DNA from 2 places in the Burkholderia cepacia complex sp. TUM26381 genome. Region 2 is predicted to be linked to the other one. Evidence: riboswitches for the same ligand, from Rfam matches in the RefSeq annotation. Region 2 holds a riboswitch; the other holds the start of a gene.
What was found. Region 2 has a riboswitch for cobalamin ahead of ACWMMN_RS08505 (HoxN/HupN/NixA family nickel/cobalt transporter). Riboswitches for the same ligand answer to the same signal wherever they lie in the genome.
Positions count from the first base shown of each region.

Region 1: linked by a shared signal. The riboswitch ahead of ACWMMN_RS23730 (TonB-dependent receptor domain-containing protein) and the one ahead of ACWMMN_RS08505 (HoxN/HupN/NixA family nickel/cobalt transporter) in region 2 are both predicted to bind cobalamin.

Region 1 is NZ_CM172007.1:1,550,301-1,559,434, forward strand. It holds gene ACWMMN_RS23710 (Lrp/AsnC family transcriptional regulator) at 239-700, opposite strand; gene ACWMMN_RS23715 (LysE family translocator) at 817-1,455, shown strand; gene ACWMMN_RS23720 (alpha/beta hydrolase) at 1,470-2,480, opposite strand; gene ACWMMN_RS23725 (TetR/AcrR family transcriptional regulator) at 2,503-3,054, opposite strand; gene ACWMMN_RS23730 (TonB-dependent receptor domain-containing protein) at 3,186-5,114, opposite strand; cobalamin riboswitch at 5,330-5,522, opposite strand; gene ACWMMN_RS23735 (AraC family transcriptional regulator) at 5,612-6,670, opposite strand; gene ACWMMN_RS23740 (hypothetical protein) at 6,837-7,181, shown strand; gene ACWMMN_RS23745 (Dabb family protein) at 7,171-7,803, shown strand; gene ACWMMN_RS23750 (NADP-dependent oxidoreductase) at 7,848-8,840, shown strand; gene ACWMMN_RS23755 (SDR family NAD(P)-dependent oxidoreductase) at 8,871-9,134, shown strand, end outside.
Region 2 is NZ_CM172006.1:1,813,229-1,822,362, reverse strand. It holds gene cobN (cobaltochelatase subunit CobN) at 1-3,338, opposite strand, end outside; gene cobW (cobalamin biosynthesis protein CobW) at 3,345-4,433, opposite strand; gene ACWMMN_RS08505 (HoxN/HupN/NixA family nickel/cobalt transporter) at 4,460-5,518, opposite strand; cobalamin riboswitch at 5,707-5,970, opposite strand; cobalamin riboswitch at 6,084-6,319, shown strand; gene cobA (uroporphyrinogen-III C-methyltransferase) at 6,430-7,239, shown strand; gene ACWMMN_RS08495 (cobalamin biosynthesis protein) at 7,236-7,613, shown strand; gene cobO (cob(I)yrinic acid a,c-diamide adenosyltransferase) at 7,648-8,250, shown strand; gene ACWMMN_RS08485 (cobyrinic acid a,c-diamide synthase CobB) at 8,253-9,134, shown strand, end outside.

The DNA of each region.
Region 1 (9,134 bases), on a different replicon from region 2:
CGGCAAGTAACCGGTAAGTAACATGTAAGTAACAGGTAAGTAACAGGTAAGTAACAGGTAAGTAACAGGTAAGTAACAGGTAAGTAACAGGTAAGTAGCAGGTAAGTAACCGGTAAGTAACCGGCGCGTGCCGATCGTCCCGGGCACGTCGGATGGCCGGCCGCCGGCCGGAGATCGGCCGGTCATCGCCACTCGCGACGGTCGCGACGAGGCCGGCCGTACCGTGTCGATCGACAGGTCAGGCGCGGGTGCCGTCGACCTTCGACGGCGGCCGTGCCAGCCCGCGCACCGGCACGGGCGTTGACATGACGATCGACGTGCGCGTTTCGCCGTACAGGTTGATGCGCTCGATCAGTTGTTCGAGATGGGTCATGCTGGTTGCGACGAACCGCATCACGTACGAATCCGCGCCCGTCACGTGACGGCATTCGACGACTTCGGGAATCGACTCCAGCAGCTTGAGGAATTTCGCCTTGGCCGGCTGCGGCACCGTGATGCCGATCAGCGCGCTCACCGGGTAGCCGGCCGCGGCCGGATTGATCCGGGCCGTGTAACCCTCGACGACGCCGGACGCCTCGAGGCGCTTCACGCGCTCCGTCACCGCCGGCACCGACAGGTGAACCTGACGCGCGAGTTCCGTATAGCTGATGCGGCCGTTCGCTTGCAACAGCGCCAGTACCTTCCAGTCCAGATCATCCATCGCGGCGGGATTTTTTAAGGTGGAGCCCCCATTTTTCCTTAAAAACCGCATTCAGCGATGACCGGACTTTCCCTACGATGCCTGTTCAACCCGCGGGATGTCGCAAGGAGCAGGCAATGTTGTTCATCAAGTCCGTCGTGATGGGGCTGTCGATCGCGGTGCCGGTCGGCCCGATCGGCATGCTGTGCATTCAGCGCAGCCTGAGCCGCGGCTTTCAGGCGGGGTTCGCGACGGGCATCGGCGCCGCGTGTGCCGATGCGATCTACGGGTTGCTCGGTGCGCTCGGCATCGCGGGTATCGTCACCGCATTCCCGATGCTGACCGTCGGCCTGAAAATTGGCGGCGGCGCGTTCCTCGTGTGGCTCGCGTGGACGATCGGGCGTCAGGCGCCGGCCGCGTCGGCGGTGCAACGCGACCTGCCGCGCACGACCGTCCTGCGCGATTTCCTGACGACGTTCGGCCTCACGCTGTCGAACCCGATGACGATCGTGTCGTTCATCGGGATTTTCGCGGCGCTCGGCCCGCTGCAGGCTGCGCGGGAAGGCGCGATGTGGCCGGCCGTGGCGTGGATGGTCGCCGGCGTGTTCATCGGTTCCGCCACGTGGTGGCTGTGCCTGAGCAGCGCGACTGCGGCGCTGCGCACGAAGCTGTCGTTCGCGTTCATGCACGGGTTGTCGCGCGTGTCGGCCGCCGTCATCGCGGTATTCGGCGCGATCCAGCTGGTCGCGGGTGTGCGCGGCCTGCTCGGGTCCTGACGCGGGGCGCCGTTCTAGCGAGTGCTTGCGGCAGGCAGCGCCGGCAAATGCGCATGCACGAAGCGCGCGATCTCCTGGCTCAGCTCGATGTCCTCCGGCGCACCCATGAACCCGCCGTGCGGCATCCCTTCGAACACGTGCAGCTCGGTGGGCACCTGCGCGCGCCGCAACGCGCGATGCAGGCGCACGGCGTTCGACAGGAACAGGTCGCGCGTGCCGCTCTGGATGAACGTCGGCGGGAAGCCGGCGGCGAAATCGCCGAACAGCGGCGACAGGTACGGATGCGCGAGATCGGCGCCGTTCGCGTACAACAGGTTGTTCGGCATCAGCGACGCGGGCAGCACGACATCGACGAGCCGGTTGGTCTCGAAGCTGTCGCCGGATTCGGTCAGGTCGGCTTCCGGCGACAGCAGCACCAGCGCGGCCGGCAGCGGCAAGCCTTCGTCGCGGGCGCGCAGCACCATCGCGGCTGCGAGATTGCCGCCGGCCGAGCGGCCGCCGATCACGACGTTTTCCGGCGCGTGGCGCGCCAGCACGTGCGCATAGGTCGCGATGCAATCGTCGAGTGCGGCCGGATACGGATGGCCGGGCGGCATGCGGTAGTCGACGCCGTAGCAGCGCATGCCGAGCCGGTCGGCCTGCATTTGCGCGCCGGCGCGGCACGCGGCGCCGCCGCCGACGATCAGTGCGCCGCCGTGCAGGTCGATGTAGGCGCATGCATCGGACACCGGCGCTTCGGGCGTCGCGACATGCACGTCCGCGTGGCCGGCGCGGATCGTCTCGACGCTCGAACGCAGATACCCGGCGAGCTTCTCGACGGCGGCCGCGTAGTGCTCATCGGCGGCCGCCTTCACGCGCATCCACGCGTCGCGATCGTCCAGCGCCGGCATCACGTGCAGCGCATTCAGCGGCACGCCGTCGTTGCCGACGAGTCGTTGCAACGCGCTTCGCGCTTCGTCGCTGATCGATGCCGGGAAAGGCACGACACGGCTCGCCAGTACGACGCCGTCAGGTTTGTCTTTCATCGCTTGAATTCCAGCCGGCGCGTCATGCGGCCGAAGGCCAGTGGCGCAGCATCACGTCGAGCGCATCGAGGCTGCGCGACCACGACGCATCGGAATCCGGCGCGCTGTGCGAGAAGCCGCCGGCGCCTTCGAGCGTCACGTAGCCCATGAAGAAGCCGCCGAGCAGGCGGATCGCATGGGCCTGCTCGGCATCCGGCAGGTCGTAGCTGCGCAGTACGGCCGAGGTCATCCTCACGAGCCGGCCGCCCGCGCTCCCGGCGGCGCGCTCGGCGCTCACCGGATGGCGCGCGGCCGCAAAGCGGCCGGGATGCGCGCGTGCATAGTCGCGATAGACGTTCGCGAGCGCGGCCAGCGCGTCCTTGCCGGTGCGGCCGGCCAGTGCGTCGGTCGCGCGATCGGCGAGCTCCTGCAGCGCGAACAGCGCGATCCGGCTCTTCAGGTCGTCGAAACTCGGGATATGGGAATACAGGCTGGCCAGCTTGACGTCGAAATGCCGCGCGAGCGCTGCGCCGGTGAGCTGTTCGAAGCCGGTTTCATCGGCGAGCTGCGCGCCGGCTTCGACGAGCTTGTCCATGGTAATGCCGGCACGTGCCATGACGGATGCTATGCAGGTTAGTCAAAAACCTAATTCTATTAGGTTTTGCTGCGATGTCAATTTCCCGTGCGTGCCGGCGCCCGCGACGCAGGCGCCGAGGCGACGCGCCGTCAGAACGTGTAGCTGACCTTGCCGAACGCAGTCCGCCCGAGCGTGTTGTAGCCGTACGCGGTCATGTATTGCCGGTCGAACAGGTTCGACAGCGTGGCCGACACCGTCAGGTGCGAATTGATCCGGTACGACGCGCGCAGGTTCACGGTCAGGTACGACGGCAGGTACGTCGTGTTGACCGGATCGTCGAAGGTCGTCCCGCCGTAGTTCAGCGACGCCCCCGTGCTGAGCGCGTGCAGGTGCAGTTCGTCCCACGTGTGGTCCACGTTCAGGCTGACCGTCTGGCGCGGCCGGCGGTTGAGCCAGCTGTCATGGGTCTCGTCCTGCGGATTCAGGAGGCCGATCGCGACGCTCACCGGCGTGTAGCGGCCGATCGTCCCCTTGTACGACAGGTCGATCCCGCGGATATGCGCGCGGCCGATGTTCATCGGCGAATACGTCGCCGGGTTGTACGCGATCAGGTTGCTGACGCGCGTGTCGTAGATCGCGGCGGTGAACGTGCCGTACGACGTGTTCGCGTCGAGCGCGGCCTCGACCGACGTGCTGCGTTCCGGGCTGAGGTTCGGATTGCCGTAGCCGGGGTAGTACAGGTCGTTGAAACTCGGCAGGCGGAACGCATTGCCGTACGACACGCGCGCCGTATAGACCGGCGTGATCGCCCACGACAGCGCGACATTGCCGGTGTTCACGCCTTGCCCGGCGATGATCTCGCGACGCCCCGCGAGGAACAGCGTCACGCTGCCGAGCGTGGCCGACTGATGCAGCGAGAACGCGGAGTCGTTGCGCGTCGGTATGCCGCCGGGCGCGTCGATCGGCAGGAACGCCTGTTCGCGCGTGAAGTCGTACCCGAGCTTGCTCTCGCCCGATAGCGGCAGGCCGAACAGGTGGAACCCGCGCTCCTGATGGGTCAGGGAGGTCGACGTGCTGATGCGCTGCGAATTGATCTGGTCGGTCGGGATGGCCGGATCGCTCGCGTAGAGGAATTGGCGATCGTTCGCATAACCGAACGACTGGTCGAACTGCGTATCGGGCGTGATGTCGAGATGGAACGCGAGACCGGTCGTCAGCTGGTGATCGAGCTGGCGGTTCGGATAGCCGCTGTTGTCGTAGGACAGGTCGGAGCGGTGATACAGCGCGAACGTCGAGACCGACCAGTTGTCGCGCGCGTAACCGAGGCGCGCATCGAGATCCTGCGCGTGATACGGATTGCGGCCGTCCTCGTGATACGGCAAGACCGGCCGCGTCGAATCGATGCCGGCCGTGTTGTACGTGTGCAGGCCGAGCGAGTAGGTGAGCCCGCCGAGCGCGGCGAGCGGCCCGGTCGACGGCACTGTGCCCGACGTGCGCAACTGCGTGTCGAACGTCTTGTTCGACCCGCCGCCGAACGACACGGTGGTCTGGTTCGGCTGGCTCGACGAGCGGCGCGTGAACAGCTGCACGACACCGCCCATCGCGTTGGCGCCGAACGACGCGGCGGCCGGGCCCGAGATCACTTCGACCCGTTCGAACGCTTCCGTCGGCAGGTCGGCCCACGGCGCGATGCCGGTGGTGGGCGAGCCGATGCGGATGCCGTCGATGAACACGGCGACCTGGCTCGCCGACGAGCCGCGGATGCTGACCGATGCGGACGAACCGGGGCCGCCGTTCTGCGAAACGGTCACGCCGGGCAGCGTCGCAAGCGCCTGAGTGATGCTCGGGTCGCTCGGCGACAGCCGGTCGAGGTCGGTTCGCGTGAGGACCTGGGTCGTCGCATAGCGCCCGTCGAACGATTCGGGCAGGCGACGCGTGTCGGTCACGCTGATCGTCGGCAGGTCGACGCTTTCCACCGGCTGGGGCGGCTGCTGGAGCGCGGTGTCGCCGGCGGCATGGGCGATCGGGGCGAGCAGCGCGGTGGCGGCGGACGTGGCGAGCAGATGGCGAATGTTCATGAGACAGCGGGAGAAGGCGTGTTGCGCGTACGGCGGTCGCGAGCGAAGGGCGGGCAGGTTGTGCATGCCGACGGCGTGTCGGTGCGACGCTTCCGGCTGGGAAGCGGATTCGGGAACGAAGGGCATCTGACGGATCCTGAGGTCGGGTCGTCCATGCAACGGGCGACCGCCAACGGCGGTGCTTGCGCATCGGGACACCCCGCCCGGTGCGGCTGCTGGACCTCGGGTCGATGGCAGGTCTCCTGGCTCGCGGGTCGTCATCCGTGCAGGCCTTCCCGGTTTCCCAGTGGCATGCAGTGGCACGGATTCGCCGCTCACAGTTGCGGGGGCAGCCGCAGTTTCGAGGCGTTGCCCCTCCTGCGTTCCCTTTTGATCCCGTCTCCGGGAACCATCAGCGCGCAAGGGTAATGGCGTGCGCTCGGGCGCGTCAATTGCCGCGCCGCGCGGGGATGCGAAAAAACGTCATTACCCGGCAACTGCTTTCCGAATCCTTTCGCTTATGCGCCGGTGTCGTGTTTTTCGTCTGAAGAATCGGGGTGATCGGGCGCCCAGCGCTCGCGCCGGAACCGGCTCGGCGCGACGCCGGTCCAGCGCACGAACGCGCGCCGGAATGCTTCTTCGCCGCCGAAGCCGAGATACGCGGCCACGCGCGTAATCGGCCAGTCCGTCTCGTGCAGGCATCGCCGTGCCGCATCGGCCAGGCATTGTTCGCGCAGCACGTGATAGCCGCTGTCTTCCGCCGCGAGCCGCCGCCGTAACGTCGCGTCGCTGACGCCGAGCCACGCGGCCAGTTCCGCGAGCGCCGGCAGCGCCTGTTCGCGCGCGAGCGCCGCATCGAGAAAACCGCGCACCTGCTGCGCCCATGACACGACGGCCGGCGCCGCATCGATCAGACGAAACGGAAAGTCGACGAGAAACGCGTCGAGCTCGCCCGGCTGCCGGATCACGCGGCAATCGAGCCGCGTCGCGTCGAACGCGAAGCCGTAGGTTTTCCGGCCGACGTCGACCGGCGCGTTGAACAGCCCGAGCAGCGGCACCGCGTCGTCGCGGCGCGGATGGCCGAGCCACACGCCAGTGGGCCGCAGCGGTTGCCCGATCAGCCAGCCGAACAGCTGCAGATAGCAGAACAGGCCGGTCAAGTCGACGAGGCATGCGGCCGGGCTGCGCGTACGACGCAGCGAGTCCATCCGGAACGTCGCGTGGCCGTCGCGCACCGCGAGCGACAGCACGCCGGCGCGCGGCGTCAGCATCTCGCAGAAGTCGCGCGCGCAGCGGATCGCGTCGGCGAGCGTCGCACAGCTCAGCAGGCAGCGGCACATCAGGTCGACTTCCTGCTTGCGCATCGGCGGATGGCCGTTGCCGCGCGCGACCTGCGCCTCGAGCCGCACGATCGCGTCGCGGTACAGCGCGACGAAGCCGCCCGGCGTCGTCGCCGCTTGCTGCGGTTGCGCCGTGCGGTCGGCCGGCGGCGCGCCGCTGCGCGTGAGTTCGCTCAGCAGGCGCGCGTCGAGACCCGGCAGCACGCGTCCGCTCGCCGGCAATACACGCTGTTTCATGAGTCTCCCGATCTGATCGCTGCGACAGGGGCCGGTGAGCGGGCCGGTAGGGGTTCTTGAGCTGCCCCCACGCAAGAATGCTATCCACGCCGGCCGGCTTCGGCCTCGCCGGAACGGCGTAGGCCGGCCAGCCATCCCGACCCGAACGACCACGGACGATACGCGAATGATCCAGATCGTAGACGAAATCACGCTCGCGCCCGAGCGCATTCCCGACGTGCTCGCGCTGCTGCGCGACCGCTATCTGCCGGGCCATGCGGCACGCGGATTGACGGCGGCCGGCCGCTGGGTGTCGCCGCCCGTCGCGGTGCCGGGGCAGCCGAGCACGCTGTGGCTGACGTGGCAGGTCGACGATGCGTATTCCTATTACCGGATGCGCGCGATGACCGATGGCGACGTGGTGGCGTTCTGGATGGCGGTCGACGGGCTGTGCGATGCGCGCCGCCGCCATGTGATGACGGACGCGGACACGCCGCTGCCCGCGCTGACGGAGGCCGACCATGCGGCATGACACCGCGCAGGTATTCGTTTTGACGGATCACGCTGCAAAAGCGATCGAGCACGCATTGCGCGAGGCCGCGCAGGCGTTGCCGGGCGCGAAACGCGTGACGCTCGCGCGCAATCTGGAAGGCTGCTGGGGCGCGGGCGACTACACGCTCGATGTGCTGCGCGAGGAACGATCCGCCGATTCCGCAGCCGATTTCGCCGCACTGGCGCAACTGCCCGGCATTGCGCGCCTCGACGGCGCGGCGTGCCGCGCGATCGGCGGCGGCCTGCGCGAACCCGCGTTACGCGACGGCGTGTGGCGCACGCTGATGTTGCGGGTACGCCCGCAGGCAAGCGAAGCACAGGTTGCCTCGCTCGAGCACGAACTGCTGCACATGCCCGCGTTCATGCCAGGCATCCGCAACTGGCGCCTGAACCGGATCGAAACCCCCGGCGCCTGGACGCACGTGTGGCAACAGGAATTCGCGCAGGTCGACGATCTGCTCGGCGAGTACCTGCTGCATCCGTATCACTGGGGCTGGGTCGACCGCCGGTTCGATGCCGAAAGCCCCGACTGGACGGTCGATGCGATCTCGCATGCGTTCTGTCCGCTCGCGTCGAGCCTGCTGGCCGACACGGCGGCGTGAAGCGCCGCGCACACCCAACCGACAACACCACTGGAGACACGAAGATGCGAGCGCTTCTGATCGACCGCGTCGGTCATTCCGACGCCTTCCGGCTGGCCGACGTGCCGGCGCCGAAACCGGGCCCCGGCGACGTGCTGATCCGCGTCGCGTACGCGGGCGTCAATCCCGCCGACTGGAAATGCCGCGAAGGCTTTCTCGGCGCGTTCATGCAGTACACGTTCCCGTTCGTGATCGGTTTCGATGCGGCGGGAATCGTCGAAGCGGTCGGCGACGGCGTCGCCGGGTTCGAACCCGGCATGCGCGTGTTCGCGCAGACCGACGTTGGCGCGGGGCGCTGGGGTGCGTATGCGGAATACGTCGCGGTGCGCCACGACTCGGTCGTGCGCTTGCCCGACGCGGTGAGTCTTGCGGAAGCGGCCGCGACGCCGACCCCCGCGCTGGCCGCGTGGGCCGGCCTGTTCGACGACGGCGGGCTGCGTGCCGGACAAACCGTGCTGGTGCATGGCGGCGCGGGTGCGGTCGGCACGTTCGCGGTCCAGCTGGCGGCGCAGGCCGGCGCGCGGGTCGCGGCAACGTGTTCGGCGCGCAACCGCGACACGGTCGAATCGCTGGGCGCAGAGATCGCCATCGACTATCGCGCCGGGAACATCGACGCCGCCATCCGCACGTGGGCGCCCGGCGGCATCGACCTCGTGCTTGACGCGGTCGGCGGCGGCACGCTGCCCGATGCGCTCGACCTGCTCGCACCGGGCGGCACGCTCGTGAACATCATGACGCTCGCGGCCGGCGACGCCGAACGGTCGGCCGCGACCGGCGCCGAAGCCGCGCGCCGCGGGCTGCAGGTCGCGCTGACCTACAGCCGGATGCCGAGCGGCGCCACGCTCGCGTCGATCGCGGAACGGCTCGGCCGGCGCGCGTTGCGCGTGCCGCGCTTCGACAGTTTCCCGCTCGAACAGGCGGCCCGCGCACTCGATCTCGTTCAAACGGGCGAGGCGAAAACCAAGTTCGTGCTGCACGTTGCGGATATCGCGGGCTGAACAACACGCATCGAAATGACTGGAGACATCATGACCGACACCCCATCCCGGATCCTCGCGGGCAAGTGCGCGCTCGTGACGGGCGCGAGCCGCGGCATCGGCCGCGCGATCGCGCAGCGCCTCGCATCCGAAGGCGCGACCGTCGTCGTGACGGCGCGCAGCCTCACGCAATCGGCCAGCACCGCCGGCACGCTCGCCGAAACGGTTGCGCTGATCGAACAGGCCGGCGGCCGTGCGATCGCGCTTGCGGGCGACCTGTCGGACGCGGCCGAGCGCGACGCGCTCGTCGGGCGC
Region 2 (9,134 bases):
TGGTAGTAATCGTTCGAATCGAGGATGTCGTGCTCGCGGCTGTCCTGGTTCTGCACGACGACGTCGATCGTCGCGAGCCGCTCGCCGAATACGTCGGCGGCCGCGTCGCCCGCGCTGTTCTGCGCATACGCATGGCCGCCCCACTGGCGATACGCATCGGCAAGATCGGCGTCGCTCTGCCAGCGGCGCTGGTCGATCAGGTCCTGCAGGCCCGCGCCGTAGCTGCCCGGCCGCGCGCCGAACACGCGCCAGCCGGCGCGGCGCCGCGCTTCGTCGGGCGCCACGCCCTGCGCGACCCATTTCGCACGTTCGCGCTCGATGCGCGCACGAACCGGGTTCAGTTCCTCGGGCTCGTCGAGCGCGGCGACAGCCTGCACGGCCGCATCGAACAGGTGCATCAGGTTCGGGAACGCGTCGCGGAAGAAGCCCGATACGCGTAGCGTCACGTCGATGCGCGGCCGGTCGAAGATCTCGATCGGGAGGATCTCGAAGTCGGTCACGCGATGGCTGCCGTGCGCCCATTTCGGCCGCACGCCGAGCAGCGCGAACGCCTGCGCGATGTCGTCGCCGCCGGTGCGCATCGTCGCCGTGCCCCATACCGACAGGCCGATCGCGCGCGGATAGTCGCCGTGATCCTGCAGATGGCGCTCGATCAGCTGCTGCGCGGATTTCAGACCGAGCGACCACGCGGCCTGTGTCGGCACCGCGCGCGTGTCGACCGAGTAGAAGTTGCGGCCGGTCGGCAGCACGTCTGGACGGCCGCGCGACGGCGAGCCGCTCGGCCCCGGCGGCACGAAGCGGCCGTCGAGCCCGCGCAGCAGCTGACGCATTTCCTCGCCGCCGCATGCGTCGAGCGCGGGCAGCAGCGTCGCGCGGACGCGCTCGATCACCGCGAGCGTATGCGGCCATTCGCCGGGCGGTGTCGAGTCGGTGGCAGGGGCGGCGCCGTTGGCTGCGCACAGCCCGTCCAGCCATTGCTGCGCGAGCCGTTCGAGCCGCTCGCGCGTATCGCCCGCATGGCGCCACGGCGACGCGTCGAGCGCCTGCAGGATCGCCGGGCGCGGGCCGGCCCACGGCGCGGCCCAGTCGGCCGCGAGCGGATCGAAGTCGTCGCCGGGCATCAGATCGCGCGCCAGCGCGCCGATCAGCCCCGCGCGCGCGCCCTTGCCGTCGCCGACCGGAAAGCGTGCGAGCGCGAGCAGCGTATCGCGGCGCTGGCGATCGGCCGGCGACAGGCCGAACACGTGCAGCCCGTCGCGGATCTGCGCTTCCTTCAGTTCGCACAGCCACGCGTCGACGCGCGTGAGCAGCGCATCCTCGTCGCCCGCATCGCGCGGCGGCGACACGCTCAGTTCGTCATGCAGACGATGCTCGGCGATCGTTGCGAGGATCGTCTTGCGCAGCAGCTTCGCGCGCCGCGCATCGACCATCAGCGCTTCGTAGTATTCGTCGACCTGCCGCTCGAGATCCTGCAGCGGGCCGTAGTTTTCCGCGCGCGTGAGCGGCGGCATCAGGTGATCGATGATCACCGCCTGCGCGCGGCGCTTCGCCTGGCTGCCCTCGCCCGGATCGTTGACGATGAACGGATACAGGTGCGGCAGCGGCCCGAGCGTCAGGTCGGGCCAGCACGCGTCGGACAGCGCGACGCTCTTGCCCGGCAGCCACTCGAGGTTGCCGTGCTTGCCGAGGTGGATGACCGCGTCGATGCGATACGCGTCGCGCAGCCAGAAATAGAACGCGAGATACGCATGCGGCGGTACGAGATCCGCGTCGTGGTAGCTCGCATAGTCGTTCTCGCCGCGCGAGCGCGACGGCTGGATGCCGACGAACACGTTGCCCGCGCGCCAGCCGGCGATCGTGAAACGCCCGTGCCGCAGCGTCGGGTCGGCTTCGGGCGGTCCCCAGCGTTCGTTCAGCGCGTCGCGCACGGCCACCGGGAGCCGCGCGAACCGCGCGACGTAGTCGGCCAGCGGGAAGCTCTGGAATGCCGGGCGCAATGCGTGCACGGCCGCGTCGTTGGTCACGCCTTCGGTGAGCCGCGCGATCAGCGCGTCGCCGTCGGGCGGCAGGTCGGCCACCGCGTAGCCCGCATCGCGCAGCGTCGCGAGCACGCGCAGCGCGGACGCCGGCGTGTCGAGCCCGACGCCGTTGCCGATCCGCCCTTCGCTTTGCGGATAGTTAGCGAGAATCAGCGCGACACGCTTGTCGGCGTTGTCGAGCGTGCGCAGCCGGCACCAGCCGCGCGCGAGCGCCGCGACGAACGCGATCCGCTCGGCGTCCGGCTGGTAGCGCACGACGTCGACCTCGGTGTGCGGGCAACGGTATGCGAGCCCCTTGAAACTCACCGCGCGCGTGACGATGCGCCCGTCGACTTCGGGCAGCGCGATGTGCATCGCGATGTCACGCGCATGCAGGCCCTGGTTGTCGGCCACCCACGCGTCGCGATTGCCGCCGGACAGGATCACCTGCAGCACCGGCGCGTCGCCGGCAAGCACGTCGTGTTCGGGGCTGTCGATCGCGCCGGCCGCGAACGCGGTCGTGTTCAACACGAGCGCGACGCCGTGCGTGTCGCAGAGCTGCGTGATGACCTCGCGGCTCACCGCATCCTTCAGCGACGTCACCGCGATCGGCAGCGGATTCAGCCCTTCCTCGACGAGCGCATCGGCCAGCGCGTCGAACACGGCCGTGTTCGCGGCCTGCCAGTGCGCGCGATAGAACAGGATCGCGACGACGGGCGCGCCGGGCGTCCAGCGCGGCTGCCAGTCGTCGACGCTCGCGCGGTCGCGCGCCGGGTGATACAGCGCGGCGGCCGGCAGCGGGCGCGGCAGCTCGGGGGCGTCGCCGAACCCGAGCGTGTGGAATGCAATGCTGCGCAGCAGCGCGTCGGCGTTGTGTACGCCGCCCTCGCGCAGATAGCGCCACCACAGCCGGCACAGATCCGGCGTGACGGTACTCTTCGCGACGAGGTTCGGATCTTCCTGCAGATCGCCCGAGAACATCGCGAGCTGCTGCCCGCGCTTCGACGCGAGCGACACGGCCTGCTCGATCCCGTACGGCCAGTACGCCTCGCCGCCGAGATGATCGATCACGACCGTCTTCGCGTGGCGCAGCACGTCGTCGACATAGAAATCGACCGACGCCGGCTGGCGCAGGAACGTGACGTTCGCGAGCCGCACGCTCGGGAAACCTTCGGCCAAGTGCGGCACGACGCTCGCGAGCAGCGACAGCGTCGTGTCGGCCGAACTCAGGATCACGATGTCGGCCGGCTGCTGGTCGATCCGGACGACACCCTGCGTATCGTCGACGAAGCCGCCCGGCGTGGTGCGCAGCAGATGCATCGTGCGTTACGCCTGTTGCAGCTCGGCCGCGCACGCGGCGTCGAACGCGCGTTGCAGTGCGGCCGCGTCGAGATCCTCGCCGATCAGCACGAAGCGGCTCGCGCGCGTTTCGCCGTCCTGCCAGCGACGGTCGAAATAGCTGTCGAAACGGCGCCCGACCCCCTGGATCACGAGCCGCATCGGCGCGCCGGGCAGCGCGGCAAAGCCTTTCGCGCGGTAGATCGTGTGCGCTTCGACGACGCGCTGCAGCGCGGCGATCGTCGCTTCGCGCGTGCCGGCGTCGCCGGACACGACCACCGAGTCGAAATCGTCGTGATGGTGATCGTGATCGCCGTCGTCAGCCGAGCCGTGATGGTCGTGACGCAGGTGGATCGTTTCTTCCGACGCCGATTCGAGGCCGAGCAGCATCGCGAGGTCGAGCTCGCCGCGCGTCGCGCGCACGATCTTCACCTGCGGCGGGATCTCGTCACGGATCGCGGTTTCGATCTGCGCAAACTCCGCGTCGCCGACGAGATCGGCCTTGTTCACGATCACCAGATCGGCCGACGACAGCTGATCGGCGAACAGTTCGTGCAACGGCGATTCGTGGTCGAGGTTCGGATCGGCGCGGCGCTGCGCGTCGACGGCCTGCGGGTTTTCCGCGAACTGGCCGCTCGCGGCGGCCGGCCCGTCGACGACGGTCACGACCGCGTCGACCGTGAAGCTGTTGCGGATCGTCGGCCAGTTGAACGCCTGCACGAGCGGCTTCGGCAGCGCGAGGCCCGACGTCTCGATCAGCACGTGGTCGATGTCCGCGCGGCGCTCGACGAGCGCTTCCATCACCGGATAGAACTCTTCCTGCACGGTGCAGCACAGGCAGCCGTTCGCGAGTTCGTACAGCTGGCCGGACGCTTCGCCCGGCGCGCCGTCGGCGTCCTCGCAGCCGATGCCGCAGCCCTTGAGGATCTCGCCGTCGATGCCGAGTTCGCCGAATTCGTTGACGATCACCGCGATGCGGCGGCCTTCGGCGTGTTGCAGGATGTGGCGCATCAGCGTCGTCTTGCCGCTGCCGAGAAAGCCCGTGACGATCGTGACGGGAAGCTTGCGTAGGGTCATGGAATATCCAGGGTCGTAAGGGAGAGTCAGGCCGAGATCGTCACGTCGATCTCGTCGTAGCGCTTTAACCGGTAGATCAGGGCCGACACGAGCCAGCATGCGAGGAACAGGCCGATCACGACATAGCCGAGCATGCCGAAGTGCGACGCCACCATCGACGCGAAGTCCCACACCGGGCCCTGCAGCGACAGCTTGTCCGCGAGCAGCGCGAGCACCTCGATGCCGCCGATCAGCGCGGCGACCAGCACCGACACGAAAGTGATCGTCATGTTGTAGTAGATCTTGCGGATCGGCCGCACGTACGCCCAGCGATACGCGCCCATCATCAGGATGCCGTCGGTCGTGTCGACGAGCGTCATGCCGGCGGTGAACAGCATCGGCAGCGCCATCACGGACCAGAACGACAGCCCGCCCTGCACCTGCGCCGCCGAGATACCGAACAGCGCGATCTCGGTCGCCGTGTCGAAGCCGAAACCGAACAGGAAGCCGACCGGATACAGGTGCCAGCTGCGCGACACGAGCCGGAACAGCGGGCGGAACAGGCGCGCGAGCACGCCGCGCTGGTTCAGCAGCATGTCGAGATCGGCGTCGACGATCGGCTCGCCGCGCCGCGCGGCGCGAAAGGTCCGGTAGACGGAAATCAGGATCAGCAGGTTCGCGATCGCGAGCACCAGCAGGAAGAACGCCGACACGCTCGTGCTGATCACGCCGCCCCACGCTTTCATGCTCTCGAAGCGCGCGAGCGACGCGGCCGTGAGCGTCACCACGACCGACATCACGATCACGACCGTCGAATGGCCGAGCGAGAAGAACAGGCCCGCGCCGAGCGGGCTGCGCCCCTCCTGCATCAGCTTGCGCGTGACGTTGTCGATGGCCGCGATGTGGTCGGCGTCGACCGCATGACGCAGCCCGAACACGTACGCGAGCAGCGCGGTGCCGAGCAGCACGGGCTGGACGTGGAAAGCGGCGAATGCCCAGATCCACGCGCCTGCGTTGAAGGCGATCAGCAGCGCATAGATCGCGACGATCTTGCCGCGCAACCCGGACGGACTGTCGTTGAACAGGCGAAACAACGAATCGGGCATGACGCTCCTTGGCGAACGGTCGACATGAAGAATGCCAACACGGCCGTCGCTACGCGGCCCCGCGCGGTCCGGCCCTTCATCGCACCGGAACATGCGCACTCGCGCAGGCGGCCGGACGTCGGGAATCGGGAAACGCTCGGGTGTCGGGCACGCTACGGTCGTGGACGATGCGCCGCCTCCCCGCGGCGCTGAACCCCAATGTTTAGGCCGGTATCCGGACTGACGAACACGCCGCTTCGCCTTCCCGGATGCGCAGGGCATCCAGTGGCGGTCGTCCGCATGCGGGCGGCATGCGGCGAAGCGGCGCTGCATCGCGGCGGGCACGATGCGTTCGCTTACCGTTGCGGGGGCAGCACAGGTTGGCTCGACTGCGACGCAGGCAGGCTCCCTGTTTCCCGTTTAACTGCGCACGCCGGAAGGCGCGCGCGAGCACCAAAACGCGTGCGAGTGTAGGCGGCGGGGGCAGGAGCGTCAAGGCGGCACGGGCCGCGGGACTGCGTTCCGCACCGCCCTCGCGCCGCGCCGGAGACCTTCCGTGGCCGGTTCGCGCGGGCGAACCGTGTGCTATCGTATGCGCCGCGTTCGGTGCTCGCATGCGCATTCCGCGCATGCAGTTAAACGGGAAACAGGAGGCGGATGACCGCCCGGCCTGTGCTGTCCCCGCAACGGTACGCCGCCTGCGCGACGCGCTCCCCGCGCACGCGCCCAGGCCGCCCGCGATGCCACTGCCCTTCACCGGGCGGGAAGGCTGCGGCCTGGCAAGCGGCCAGCCCGGATACCGGCCGACGCAAGGGGCGAGCCCGATGCTCGCCGAACGCCCGATCCGCGGGGGACGGATGGGGTGCGCATTCCGCCCGCGTTCGCGCGGGCTTCGCCCGATCCGTCATGCATTGCCTGTCCGCCGGCCGCCGATGTGCCGCCCGCCTTTTCTTTTCCACTGTTTCGACACGGTGCGTACCGTGCCGCGTGCGATGAGCCGCGCCTGGCTCATCGGTGCCGGCCCCGGCGACGCCGACCTGCTGACGCTCAGGGCCGCGCGCGCGATCGGCATGGCCGACGTACTGCTCGTCGACGATCTCGTGAACCCCGACGTGCTGCGCCATGCGCGCGCCGACGCGCAGATCGAGCACGTCGGCAAGCGCGGCGGCCATGCGTCGACGCCGCAGGACGCGATCGTCGCCGCGATGCTCGCGCATCTGCGCGCGGGCCGTAGCGTCGCGCGGCTCAAGGGCGGCGATCCGTTCGTGTTCGGCCGCGGCGGCGAGGAACTGGCCGCGCTTGGCGCGGCGGGTTTTCCGGTCGAGGTCGTGAACGGCATCACCGCCGGCATCGCCGCGCCGGCCGCACTCGGCATTCCGGTCACTCAGCGCGGCGACGCGCAGGGCGTGATCTTCGTCACGGGCCATGGCGCTGGCGCCGACGAGCCCGACTGGCGCGCGCTCGCGGCCACGCGCATGACGATCGTGATCTACATGGGCATCCGCCGGCTCGACACGATTGCAGCGGCGCTGCGCGAAGGCGGCCTGCCCGGCGATACGCCGTGCGCGGCGATCGAGAACGCGACGCGCCCCGAACAGCGGCACGTGCTTGCGACGCTCGACAGCCTCGTCGAACGCGTCGGCGCGACCGGACTCGGTTCGCCGGCGATCGTCGTGATCGGCCGCGTCGCGGCGCTCGCGGACGATCCGGCGGTGCGTGCGGCGCTCGGCGGCCGCGCATGATGCGTGTCGCGCTCGGCATCGGCTTTCGCGCGGACGTCACGGCCGCGCAACTCGATGCCGCGATCCGCGCAGCGTTGGCGCGTTACCCGGCCGCCGAACCGGCGCTCGTCGCGACGCTCGCCGACAAGGCGCGTGCCCGTGCGCTGCGCACGCTGTGCGCGCGACGCGGCTGGCCGCTCGTCGCATTCGACGCGATGCAGCTGGCGAGCCGTCCCGAACTGGCCGCGAGCGGTCCGTCGGACGCCGCGCTTGCACGCTTCGGTGTTGCGGGCGTGGCCGAGCCCTGTGCGCAGCTTGCAGCGCCGCGTGGCCGCCTGCTGGGCCCCAAGTCCATCCGGGACGGCGTGACGGTCGCGCTCGCCGGCCCGCTCTGAACCCTTTGTTTCGCTTTCGACAGGACGATTTCCGATGAAGACCGATGCCGAATCCCATCAGCGGATGACCGAACGCCGCCGCGCCGGCCACGAGAAGAAACAGGCCGCCGCCACCCACGAAAAGGGGCTGCTGATCGTCAATACCGGCAACGGCAAGGGCAAGAGCACGGCTGCGTTCGGCATGGCCGTGCGCGTGCTCGGCCATGGCATGCGGCTCGGCGTCGTGCAGTTCATCAAGGGCGCGCTGCACACGTCCGAGCGCGACTTCCTCGGCGCGGTTGCCGAATGCGATTTCGTGACGATGGGCGACGGCTATACGTGGAACACGCAGAACCGCGACGCCGATATCGCGACCGCGCGCAAGGGCTGGGACGAGGCGCGCCGGATGATCGAAAGCGGCGACTACCGCATGGTGATCCTCGACGAGTTGAACACCGTGCTGAAGTACGAATACCTGCCGCTCGACGAAGTGCTCGCGGCGCTTGCCGCGCGCCCCGATTCGGTCCACGTCGTCGTGACCGGGCGGCATGCGCCCGATGCGCTGATCGACGCGGCCGACCTCGTCACCGAAATGCGGCTCGTCAAGCATCCGTACAAGGAGCAAGGCGTGAAGGCGCAGCGCGGCGTGGAGTTCTGAGCATGCCCGCCTGCCCCGCGCTGTTCGTCAGTGCGCCCGCGTCGGGCCAGGGCAAGACGTCGGTGACGGCCGGCCTCGCGCGGCTGCACCGCCGGCTCGGCCGCCGTGTGCGCGTGTTCAAGACCGGGCCCGACTTTCTCGATCCGATGCTGCTCGAGCGCGCGAGCGGCGCCCCCGTGCATGCGCTCGACCTCGGGATGGTCGGCGAGGCCGGCTGCCGCGCGCTGCTTGCCGATGCCACGCGCGACGCGGACCTGATCCTGATCGAAGGCGTGATGGGGCTGTTCGACGGCACGCCAAGCAGTGCCGATCTCGCAGCCGCGTTCGGCGTGCCGGTCGTCGCGGTGATTTCCGCGAAGGCGATGGCGCAGACGTTCGCGGCGATCGCGTTCGGGCTCGCACGGTTCAGGCCGGGGCTGCCGTTTCACGGGGTGCTCGCGAACCGCGTCGGCTCGGCACGGCATGCGGAATTATTGCAACAGGCGCTGCCCAGCGACCTCCGCTGGCTCGGGCACGTACCGGCCGATGCGGGCATCGCGCTGCCGGAGCGGCATCTCGGCCTGCACCAGCCGGCCGACATCGACGATCTCGAGGCACGGCTCGATCGCGCGGCCGACGTGCTCGCGCAGACGGCGCTGGCTGAGTTGCCGCCGGCCGTCGCGTTCGCGGAACCGGACGCCGCGGCGCCGCTGCCGCGCGCGCTCGCCGGCAAGCGGATCGCGATTGCGCGCGATGCGGCGTTCTCGTTCATCTATCCGGCGAATCTCGCGCTGCTCGACGCGTTCGGTGCGCAGTTGCGATTCTTCTCGCCGCTCGCCGACGAACCCGTGCCGGATGATTGCGACGCGCTGTTCCTGCCGGGCGGCTATCCGGAACTGCATGCG